3 regions of the Bradyrhizobium sp. SZCCHNR3119 genome follow, and region 1 is predicted to be linked to each of the others. Evidence: predicted binding sites of a transcription regulator. Region 1 holds the regulator's gene; each other region holds the start of a gene.
The links. Region 1 encodes LexA, which represses DNA repair genes until DNA is damaged. Its sites were predicted from a motif close to TGTTCNNNNTGTGTTCNG; they were not measured.
Positions count from the first base shown of each region.

Region 1 (3,273 bases):
CGACTGTCCTGACGGCCCTGCCGCCGAAGCGCTTGGCCTTGCATCGAAGCTTCGATTAGAAGGCGGAATCGGTCGGCGCTGCGCCGGCCTGTTCGGAAGGAACTCTTCATGGCCCTGATGCCGGTCTCTGATGCCTTGGCCTTGGTGCTCGACGGCGCCGCGCCGCTGCCGGAGGAAAAGGTCGCGCTGGACCAGGCCTATCACCGGGTGCTGGCGCGGGACGTCGCGGCGCTGCGGACCCAGCCGCCGCAGCCGATGTCGGCGATGGACGGCTATGCGGTCCGCGCCGCGGATGCCGACCGCGCCCGCGCCACGCTCAAGGTCATCGGCGAGATCGCGGCCGGCCGGCCGTTCGATCGCACGCTCGGGCCCGGCGAGGCCGCGCGCATCTTCACCGGCGGCGTCGTTCCCGACGGCGCCGACGCCATCGTGATCCAGGAGGACACGATCGCGGATGGCGACCACGTCACCATCACCGAAGCGGCCAGGAAGGGCCGGCATATTCGCCCGGCCGGCGCGGATTTCCACGAAGGCGACGTGCTGCTCAAAGCCGGCCGACGCCTGAGCGATCGCGACCTGTCGCTCGCCGCCAGCATGAACTATCCCGAGCTCCCGGTGCACCGCCGCCCCAAGGTAGCGCTGCTTGCCACCGGCGACGAGCTGGTGATGCCGGGGTCGAATCCCGGTCCCGGCCAGATCGTCTATTCCAACGGCTACGCGCTGCGCGCCCTGGCGCGCGCCGAGGGTGCAGATCCCATCGACCTCGGCATCGCCGCCGACACGCTGGACTCGACGGTCGCAGGCATCCGCCGCGCGCGCGAGGCGAAAGCCGACATCCTGATCACGACCGGCGGCGCCTCGGTCGGCGATCATGATCTGGTCAAGCAGGCGCTGGACGCCGAGGGCGTGGACATGGCGTTCTGGAAGATCGCGATGCGCCCGGGCAAACCGATGATGCATGGACGGTTGGGCCAGATGCGCGTGATCGGCCTGCCCGGCAATCCCGTCTCCTCCTATGTCTGCAGCCTGTTGTTTCTGGTGCCGCTGATTCGGAAGCTCGTGGGCTTGGCTCAAATCCACCCTGCCCGCGAGACTGCGCTGCTCGGCCGCGACCTCGCCGCCAACGACGTCCGCGAGGACTATCTGCGCGCGCGGCTCGAGGTGCGCGCCGACGGCGCGCTGGTCGCAACGCCGGTGACGCATCAGGATTCCTCGCTGCTCGGCAACCTCGCGCTATCGCAGGCCCTGGTGATCCGCCCGGCTTTTGCGCCCGCGGCAAGTGCCGGCTCCGTCTGCGAGATTCTGAGGCTGCCAGACTAAACAGGGTGCAGCTGCCAAATATACCGCCAGGGATCTCGCAGCTATTTTGCGGGCATCGAGCAGGCATCTTGCGCACCACCTTCATTGCAAATTAATGATTGCAGAACACATATCGAACAGATAGTGTCCGTTCATGATTTGTTTCGAAGATGTTGCGGGCGCCGCGAACTGAGGACGTTTCGAACGAGAACGCTTCAAACGAGAACGTCTTGAACGAGAGCGTCTTGAACAAGAACGTCTCGGGCGAGAACGACACATCAACCTGGGGATCTGGTCGAGATGCTGACGCGCAAACAGTACGAACTTCTGCGGTTCATCAACGAACGTCTGAGGGAAGCTGGCGTGCCGCCCTCCTTCGATGAGATGAAGGACGCACTCGATCTGCGCTCGAAGTCGGGCATCCATCGTCTGATCACCGCGCTGGAAGAGCGCGGCTTCATCCGCCGCCTGCCCAATCGCGCGCGCGCCATCGAGGTGATCAAGCTGCCCGAACTGTCCCAGGCGGCGAACAACCGGCGTGGCTTCACGCCGTCTGTCATCGAAGGTAATCTCGGCAAGGTGCGCACCAGCACGCCGGCGATCGACGAGGGCGATCGTCCCGTCGCCGTCCCGGTGATGGGCCGCATCGCTGCGGGCACGCCGATCGAGGCGCTGCAGACGCGCAGCCACACCATCAGCGTCCCGGCCGACATGCTCGGCTCCGGCGAGCATTATGCGCTGGAAGTCCGCGGCGACTCGATGGTCGATGCCGGCATCCTCGATGGCGACATGGCGCTGATCCAGCGCAACGACTCCGCCGACACCGGCGACATCGTCGTCGCGCTGATCGACGATGAGGAAGCCACCTTGAAACGTTTCCGCCGGCGCGGCGCCTCGATCGCACTGGAGCCGGCCAACACCGCTTATGAAGTCCGCATCCTGCCGCCCAACCGCGTCAAGATCCAGGGCAAGCTGATCGGGCTGTACCGCAAGTACTGATCGTCACGCGCGCGAACTGGATCGCGCGCAATTTGATCTGACGCGTTGGAGGTCTCTTCCGACGGCGCTGATGATGATTGCACTTCGATCGCGATGCAACACGCTCAAACGCTTGTGATCGCGAAGCGCCGTACGGGGTGCAGATCAGCGCAGAATTGCCGTCAAGCACGCGCTAACATCGTTCCTGATGTCCACTCTGATAGAGGCCTGCGCCTGTCCGGGGGGAGCGTGGGTTGCTATCTCGAACGAGGAGCGATCCGATGTGTGACTATAGCCTGCATGCTGTTGCGTCCCGCCCGGCGAAAGTCGGGGAAACGCTGATCTCGACGACGTTCCGCGGAACCTCGACCCGCGGCTTCGCCTCCGAGAGCGAGCCGAATGTCGCCGTGTGTATGCTGCCCGGGACGGAATTGGCGTTTGCCGACGACGTTCGCTACGACAGCCGCTGGATCTGGACCCGCACGATCCGCGACCGCGTGGCCAAGTTCAACACGATCGAGAAGCATGTGCCCGATCGCCACCATGATGCGATCGAGTTCGCAGATGGTCGGCATGTGCTGGTGACCCAGCTCTGCGAGGGACAACGCGTCACCGTGCTGCAATTGCCCGCGACCAAGCAGCCGGCCGAGCGCAGGCCGCTGGGCACCGAGGCTTCGAGCAGCAGCGAAACGACGCCGGTGCGGCGGATCTCGATCACCTGAACTGAGAAGCGCAACGGATGCGAAGACAAATGGGAACATTCGGCCCTCGGCGGAAGTTATGGTTCGCCGGGGGGAGAATGGCCCGTGGTCAACAAGATCAATTGGCAAAAGGCCGGGCGCATCACTGAGCCCGGTCGTTACATATTCACGTTCGGATGGCTGACCGTGACGGCCGACGATATCGCGGTCTGGCAGCAACATCCCGATGCGCTGTTCACCCTGGTGGAGCTTCCACCGCCATCGCGAAGCCCGTCGGATGGCGACGAGGACGACG
Region 1 is NZ_JAUEUV010000002.1:999,186-1,002,458, forward strand. Features, by position in the region: gene glp (gephyrin-like molybdotransferase Glp) at 109-1,320, shown strand; gene lexA (transcriptional repressor LexA) at 1,600-2,298, shown strand; gene QX034_RS31975 (hypothetical protein) at 2,559-2,999, shown strand; gene QX034_RS31980 (hypothetical protein) at 3,084-3,273, shown strand, end outside.

Region 2 (3,273 bases), 760 kb from region 1:
CGAACCAGGCCGATATCGGCATCCTGTTTGATGCGATCGCTGGCAGAAAACGCGCCAGCCGGCGTGACCGAGTCGACGGTATGCCGGCCAAGAAAGAGGTGGTCATATTCGACGCCCACCGACCAATTCGGAGCAAAGCCGTATTCAAGGCCGACGCCGATGGTTCCACCCCAGCGGGTGTTGTCAGCGGAGTCGACGAGGGTGCCCACAACGTTGAAGGTCCTGAACCTGTCTCCGACAACCGCGACGCCGCCCTTCCCATAGACCAGAACATTGTTCCAGGCGTAGCCGACCTGGCCGGTGATCAGGCCGAATGCGTTGATCTTGGACTGATCGGTGAGGCCTGCGGCAACAAGCGCGGTGCCGCCCAGCAGATTGACGTTGCTGCCACGGAAGTTGGCCCAGTTGCCCTGGCCTTCGACGCCGAACACCCAGCTCGCCATCTGCCAGCGATAGCCGATCTGGCCGCCGGCCGTCGCACCGGTCGCGTCGTGGCAACCCTCGTCCAACGGTGTCGCCAGCGTACCAAAGCCTGCGGAGGAAACCAGATCCCAGCACTTATGGCTCGAACCGCCGCCGGCGTTGATGCCGATGTAGAAGCCGCTCCAGTCATAAAGCACCGGCGCAACCGGAGGTGGGGCTTTGGTGTATGGACGTGCAGCGAGGTCGGCGGCACTTGCAGGCGTGACCAGTCCCAGGGCGATCAAACTCACGGCACCAAGTAAAATCTTTCTCATCAGAAGTTCTCCCGCATTGCGCGCTTTCATTTGGGTCCCCCGGAAAGCGCCAACTAACAAATCTGTCCGACCGCCGAGGCGGCTTGTCATTGCTTGTGCAGAATACGCGATTCAACTCAAAATGCTGTCGCCAAAAAGCCACACCCTGGTCGCGAAATGGGAGTTCTGATGGCGTCATAAGTTAATGAAAGTGCTTAAGTATCTGGGATGCCATGGAACTTCATTCCGGTTCCCGGCGGGAACTTGGTCAAATTTCGCCTCAAACGGGAACTCTACGCATGGTTGTGGGAATAGGATTCGAACAAAGCTGGAACGTGGCGCGACGGCTTGCTATATGTGGATAATCAAGGAGAAGGCGGGTCGCCGGCGCGACAAGCGTATAGGGTCCGCCGACTGAGGAAGGACCCCAGCCGCCGCATGCCGATCGGCCGGTGGGCACCGGTCCAGGAATTCGAGCCGCGGGAGAGTGTGATGGCGGGAAGTGTGAATAAAGTGATTCTGGTGGGCAATCTCGGCAAGGATCCCGAGATTCGGCGCACCCAGGACGGGCGGCCGATTGCCAATCTCAGCATCGCGACCTCGGAGACATGGCGCGACAAGGCGACAGGTGAGCGCAAGGAAAAGACCGAGTGGCACCGCGTCGTCATCTTCAACGAGGGGCTTTGCAAAGTTGCCGAGCAGTATCTGAAGAAGGGCGCGAAGGTTTACATCGAGGGCGCGCTGCAGACCCGCAAATGGACCGATCAGAGCGGCGTCGAGAAGTACTCCACCGAGGTGGTGCTGCAGGGGTTCAACTCGACGCTGACGATGCTGGATGGCCGGGGCGGCGGTGGCGGCGGCAGCTTTGCCGACGAGCCAGGCGGCGATTTCGGCATCGGTGGGCCGTCATCCGCACCAGCGCCGCGCCGGCCGGTTCCGGCCGGTGGCCGCAACAGCGACATGGACGACGACATTCCGTTCTGATCGCCGGCGGGGCGCGTTGAGAAACGCGGGTCTGGCGCCACATTTTCCTCGACCGACGAGCGCCTTAAGTCACTGGAAAAACGAACAGAAAAAGCCGCCCCTTCCGTGCGGGGAGGGGTGGTTTGCGGGGCTGCGATGCGCTATATGATTCGCATCGATTTCCGCGTGCAAAACTGACCGGATCCCCAATTGTCCGACACTGAAGATGAGAAGCCCGGCGAGCCGGGCGGACCTTCCGACATTCGCCCCGTCTCCATCCTCGACGAGATGAAACGCTCCTACCTCGATTACGCGATGAGCGTGATCGTGGCGCGTGCGCTGCCTGACGCGCGTGACGGGTTGAAGCCGGTGCACCGCCGCATCCTGTACTCGATGTACGAGCAGGGGCACACGCCGGACAAGAAATACGTGAAGTCCGCCCGCGTGGTCGGCGACGTCATCGGTAAATATCACCCGCATGGCGACCAGTCGATTTACGACGCCATGGTCCGCATGGCGCAGGACTTCTCCATGCGCGTGCCGCTGATCGACGGCCAGGGCAATTTCGGCTCGGTCGACGGTGATCCGCCGGCAGCCTATCGATACACGGAAGCGCGGCTGGCGAAGTCGGCGATCCCGCTGCTCGACGACATCGACAAGAACACGGTCGACTTCGTTCCGAACTACGACAACTCTGACAAGGAGCCGTCGGTCCTTCCGGCCAAGTTTCCGAACCTGCTGGTCAACGGCGCCGGCGGCATCGCGGTCGGCATGGCGACCAACATCCCGCCGCACAATCTCGGCGAGGTGATCGACGCCTGTGTGGCGCTGATCGACAATCCCGCGCTCACGATCGACGAACTGATCAACATCATCCCGGGCCCGGATTTCCCGACCGGCGGCATCATTCTCGGACGCGCCGGCATCCGCTCCGCTTACCATCTCGGCCGCGGCTCGATCGTGATGCGGGGCAAGGTGACGATCGACACGATCCGCAAGGATCGCGAGGCGATCATCATCTCGGAGATCCCCTATCAGATCAACAAGGCCACGATGGTGGAGCGCATCGCCGATTTGGTGCGCGAGAAGAAGATCGAAGGCGTCGCCGATCTGCGCGACGAGTCCGATCGCGAGGGCTACCGCGTGGTGGTCGAGTTGAAGCGCGATGCGGTACCCGACGTGGTGCTGAACCAGCTCTACAAGTTCACGCCGCTGCAGACGAGTTTCGCCGCCAACATGCTCGCGCTCGATGGCGGCCGACCGCAGACGATGAACCTGAAGGATTTCCTGACGCTGTTCATCGCCTTCCGCGAACAGGTGGTGACGCGGCGGACCAAATATCTGCTCGGCAAGGCCCGCGACCGCGCCCATATCTTGGTCGGTCTTGCGGTTGCGGTGGCCAATATCGACGAGGTCATCCGGGTCATCAGGACGTCGCCCGATCCCGCCACAGCGCGCGACGCGCTGATGTCGCGCGACTGGCCGGCGCGCGACGTCGAGTCCATCATCACCTTGATCGACGATCCGCGCCATCGGCTTGCCGACGACGGCACGATCCGGCTGTCGCTGGAGCAGGCCAAGGCGATCCTCGACC
Region 2 is NZ_JAUEUV010000002.1:238,547-241,819, forward strand. Features, by position in the region: gene QX034_RS28380 (outer membrane protein) at 1-737, opposite strand, end outside; gene QX034_RS28385 (single-stranded DNA-binding protein) at 1,209-1,700, shown strand; gene gyrA (DNA gyrase subunit A) at 1,890-3,273, shown strand, end outside.
Region 2: the regulator LexA is predicted to act here: its motif matches at 1,035-1,052, upstream of QX034_RS28385 (single-stranded DNA-binding protein).

Region 3 (3,273 bases), 720 kb from region 1:
GATTGGCGCCCGTTCCGCGAGGTTCTCAAGGAGACGCAAGCCGTGCTGATGGTCGGCCACGTCAAGCTCGAGGCCCTCGACCCGAAGCGGCCGGCGTCGCATTCGAAGGCGGTGCTCGATGGTCTGATCCGGCAGAGCTGGAACTATAACGGTATCATCATCACCGACGATCTCGTCATGGGCGCCATCTATGGCGGCGACGTCTGCAAGGCCGTGGTCGAAGCGCTGAACGGCGGGGCCGACCTCTTGCTCGTCGCTTATGACGGCGCGCAATTCTACCGCATCTTCGGCTGCGCGCGACGGGCGCTCGAACAGGGACAGCTCGATTTCGCCGCGTTGGCGCGCAGCGAAGAGCGGCTGCGACGCCGGCACCTCAGCGAAGCGGATTAGCGTTGCCCGTTGCCGGTCCAATCGCGCCAGGACACGCGCGACAGGCTGCGCAGATCTGTGCCGAGCGGCCGTCGGGTCTGGCGTTCGTGCTGGGCGAGCACCTGTTCGGATTCACGGATTTTGGCTTGAAGGTCCGAAAACTGCCGCTTGGCCCGTTCGAGCGCCTTGGCATCCGAGCTCTCACCGATCGTGAAGCGTGCGGTTTCGATCTGCCTCAACGCCGCACGATTCTTCTTGAGCTGTGCGCGATGCCAGGCGATCCTGCTGTCACTGTCCGCAACCATGCTGAACTCCTCGGTCGTTCCAAGAGTAAACAACGCAGCGGTGATTCGCGACATTTTCGCCCCTCATCGAGCGCTCCGATCAAGGACGTTCATCTCGCCGGGCTCGACAGATACACGGGAAACTGGGATGGCCCTGCCGGCTGTGCCGGACCGAATCGCCAACGCGAGCGCGTGATGTGGAGTCGGCCGATCCTCCAGGAACATCCATCTGGCCGCCTCGCTTGGATCGGACGGCTGAAAGGTGATCGCGGTCGGCGCGAAAGCAAACGAGAAGCTGTCGAGTGCGCGCGACAGACCCTCGCCGGTCGCCTTGATCAGCGCCTCCTTCAACGTCCAGAGACGGAAGAAGATCATCGCCCGGTCCGCGGCGGGAGCAGCCCGCATGAGGGCAACTTCGCTTGCGCTGAAATAGCGCTCGGCGATGTCGAGGCTGGCGTGCTTGGGCGCAATCCGTTCCACGTCCACCCCGATCTCGGCGTCATAGCCGACGGCGCAGGCGACAAATCCCCTGGTGTGCGACAGATTGAACTTGAGGCTCCCATATCCGAGCCCCGGCGCGATGCGCGGCTTGCCAAATTGCTCGCTCGCGAACTGCCAAGCCTCCGGCGCCAACGGAGCCGCGTGGCTCAGCGCCTGCCGGAGCAGCCAATGCGCGGCGAGGTAGATCTCACGGTCGGCGTCGAAGTAGAACCGGTCGGCGCGCGCCAGCTCCTGCGCGTTCAGGCAAGCGCGCCAATGGGCCAGCAGTGCTGGCGGAGCAGCATCGACTTCCATCAGCCAGAGGCGGATCTCATTGCATTTGGCGGTCATGCGTTCTGCCTGATCAGCGCGGGGCTCGGACGAAAATCAGGCATCAGGGTGACCGTCAATTTTGGACCGCGGAGCATTGCGTCATTTGTCGATGCCGGCTTGCTCACGCAACCGATCGATCAACTCCGATGCTTTCGCCTTGGTCAGTTGCTTCCCACTCGGGTCTGGCGCGTGCGCCTGCTCGCTTTGAGTTTTCATATAGGGCGCCTGGGCGCCGGTCATTGGGTCGCGCCCTGAAACCCAATCGTCAGGGTCTTTCTTCATATTGTCAGCCATATAGTTCTCTAATTGTATCAGGGCCCGAACGGCTCCGACGACCGATTGTTCCCGATATGTTCTTGCGTCGATATACTCGCTATACAGAGACGCCGCCGATACGGACAGTTACGGATCGCGCGACTCTTTGAAACCTGGAAGACTACTATCCACTTTTGATCAGGAGGAAGTGCGAAGTAGAAATGGCGAAGGCATCCAAGCTCGTTGCGGTCAGACGCGGCAAGGTTCTCCTGGTTCGGCGGCGAGTCGACGGTCTGTGGATGTTTCCCGGCGGCCGCAAGCGACCTCGCGAGACGGACAAGGCCTGTCTCAAGCGCGAGATCAAGGAGGAGCTGCCCAAGCTCAAGCTTGGCCGTCTCAGGCTCTGGAAGGAGGTCACGGCCAAGAACAAGCGGTCCGGGCGGAGGATGAGCGATGCCATCTTCATCGCCAAGTATGCCAAGGGCCGGCTCGAGATCGGTGATACCAGGGAGCTCGATCGCGCCGAATGGCAAAAGCCGCGTGGCGTCCGCCTGACCCCGACTTCGCGCTACATCTGCGACCGTCTGTTTCCGAAGCGGGACAATTAGATTAGTAGCGCCGGTGATTGGAAGGCTTGCAAGCCGCAGCAGGATCAGACCTGATGGGCCCGCTTGGAGACCTGGCCCGGCGAGGAAAGGCCGGAGATCGATGGCGACAGAACCGGGCGCGTCGGGCGTTTGGAGCGATACCAGCACTGAAAATTGAAGACCGAACCGACCACCAGCAGCGGCGCGGCCGCGATCAAGGCGAAGAACGGCGAGAGCGGTTTCGGCGTGATCATTTCGAGCACCATCTCGGACGCCATCCAGACGGTCGCGAACACCACGGCGAAGTCGAGCGCCGGGATCCGCAGCCAGTACAGCACAGCCGTGACGAAAATGGCCGGCGCCAGGGCCGGGCCGATCATATAGACGTTCAGCTCGGGCGGCGTCAGGGCATCGAGGAGCATCGAGGCCAGGAGCCACAGGCTGACGAACATCACTACGGCGTCGACATGTCTCACGCGCCACCTCCGCTGTGACAATTGGGCGCATGAATTTGTCAGGCTTGTGACCCCCGCCGTCAAGTGTCCGCGTGCCGCTTGCGGCTATGGTGCCCGATTTGTCAGCATCCGAGGCGCAAATTGGCCTCCGCTCCGGAACATCTGGGCCCGACCGGCGTTGAGAGTTCATGTCAGACAAGACCCCAATCCGTCCGCCACGGATCCTGACGCCCGAAGAACGCCGCGCCCGCGATGCGGCGCGCAGGGCCGATGCCGAGCAGGCCATGCGCGAACATCAGGAGGCCCAACGGGCGTTTAATGCCAACCGCGAGCGGCTCAGGGCCGAACGCTTGGCGCGCGAGGCACAGAAGGTGGAGTAGCCCGTCACCGTCGGCCGGTCAGCGGCTTCGCATCACGTTGGCCATGCGCAGGAAGGCCTGGTCGAGCAGCGCGCGCATCTCTGCCGGCAGTTCGCAATCAGCCATCGCAGCCCGCATGCACATCATCCAT
Region 3 is NZ_JAUEUV010000002.1:281,866-285,138, forward strand. Features, by position in the region: gene QX034_RS28535 (glycoside hydrolase family 3 N-terminal domain-containing protein) at 1-390, shown strand, start outside; gene QX034_RS28540 (hypothetical protein) at 387-674, opposite strand; gene QX034_RS28545 (4'-phosphopantetheinyl transferase family protein) at 738-1,484, opposite strand; gene QX034_RS28550 (DUF3072 domain-containing protein) at 1,566-1,760, opposite strand; gene QX034_RS28555 (NUDIX hydrolase) at 1,943-2,329, shown strand; gene QX034_RS28560 (hypothetical protein) at 2,374-2,760, opposite strand; gene QX034_RS28565 (hypothetical protein) at 2,952-3,143, shown strand; gene QX034_RS28570 (group II truncated hemoglobin) at 3,162-3,273, opposite strand, start outside.
Region 3: the regulator LexA is predicted to act here: its motif matches at 1,807-1,824, upstream of QX034_RS28550 (DUF3072 domain-containing protein).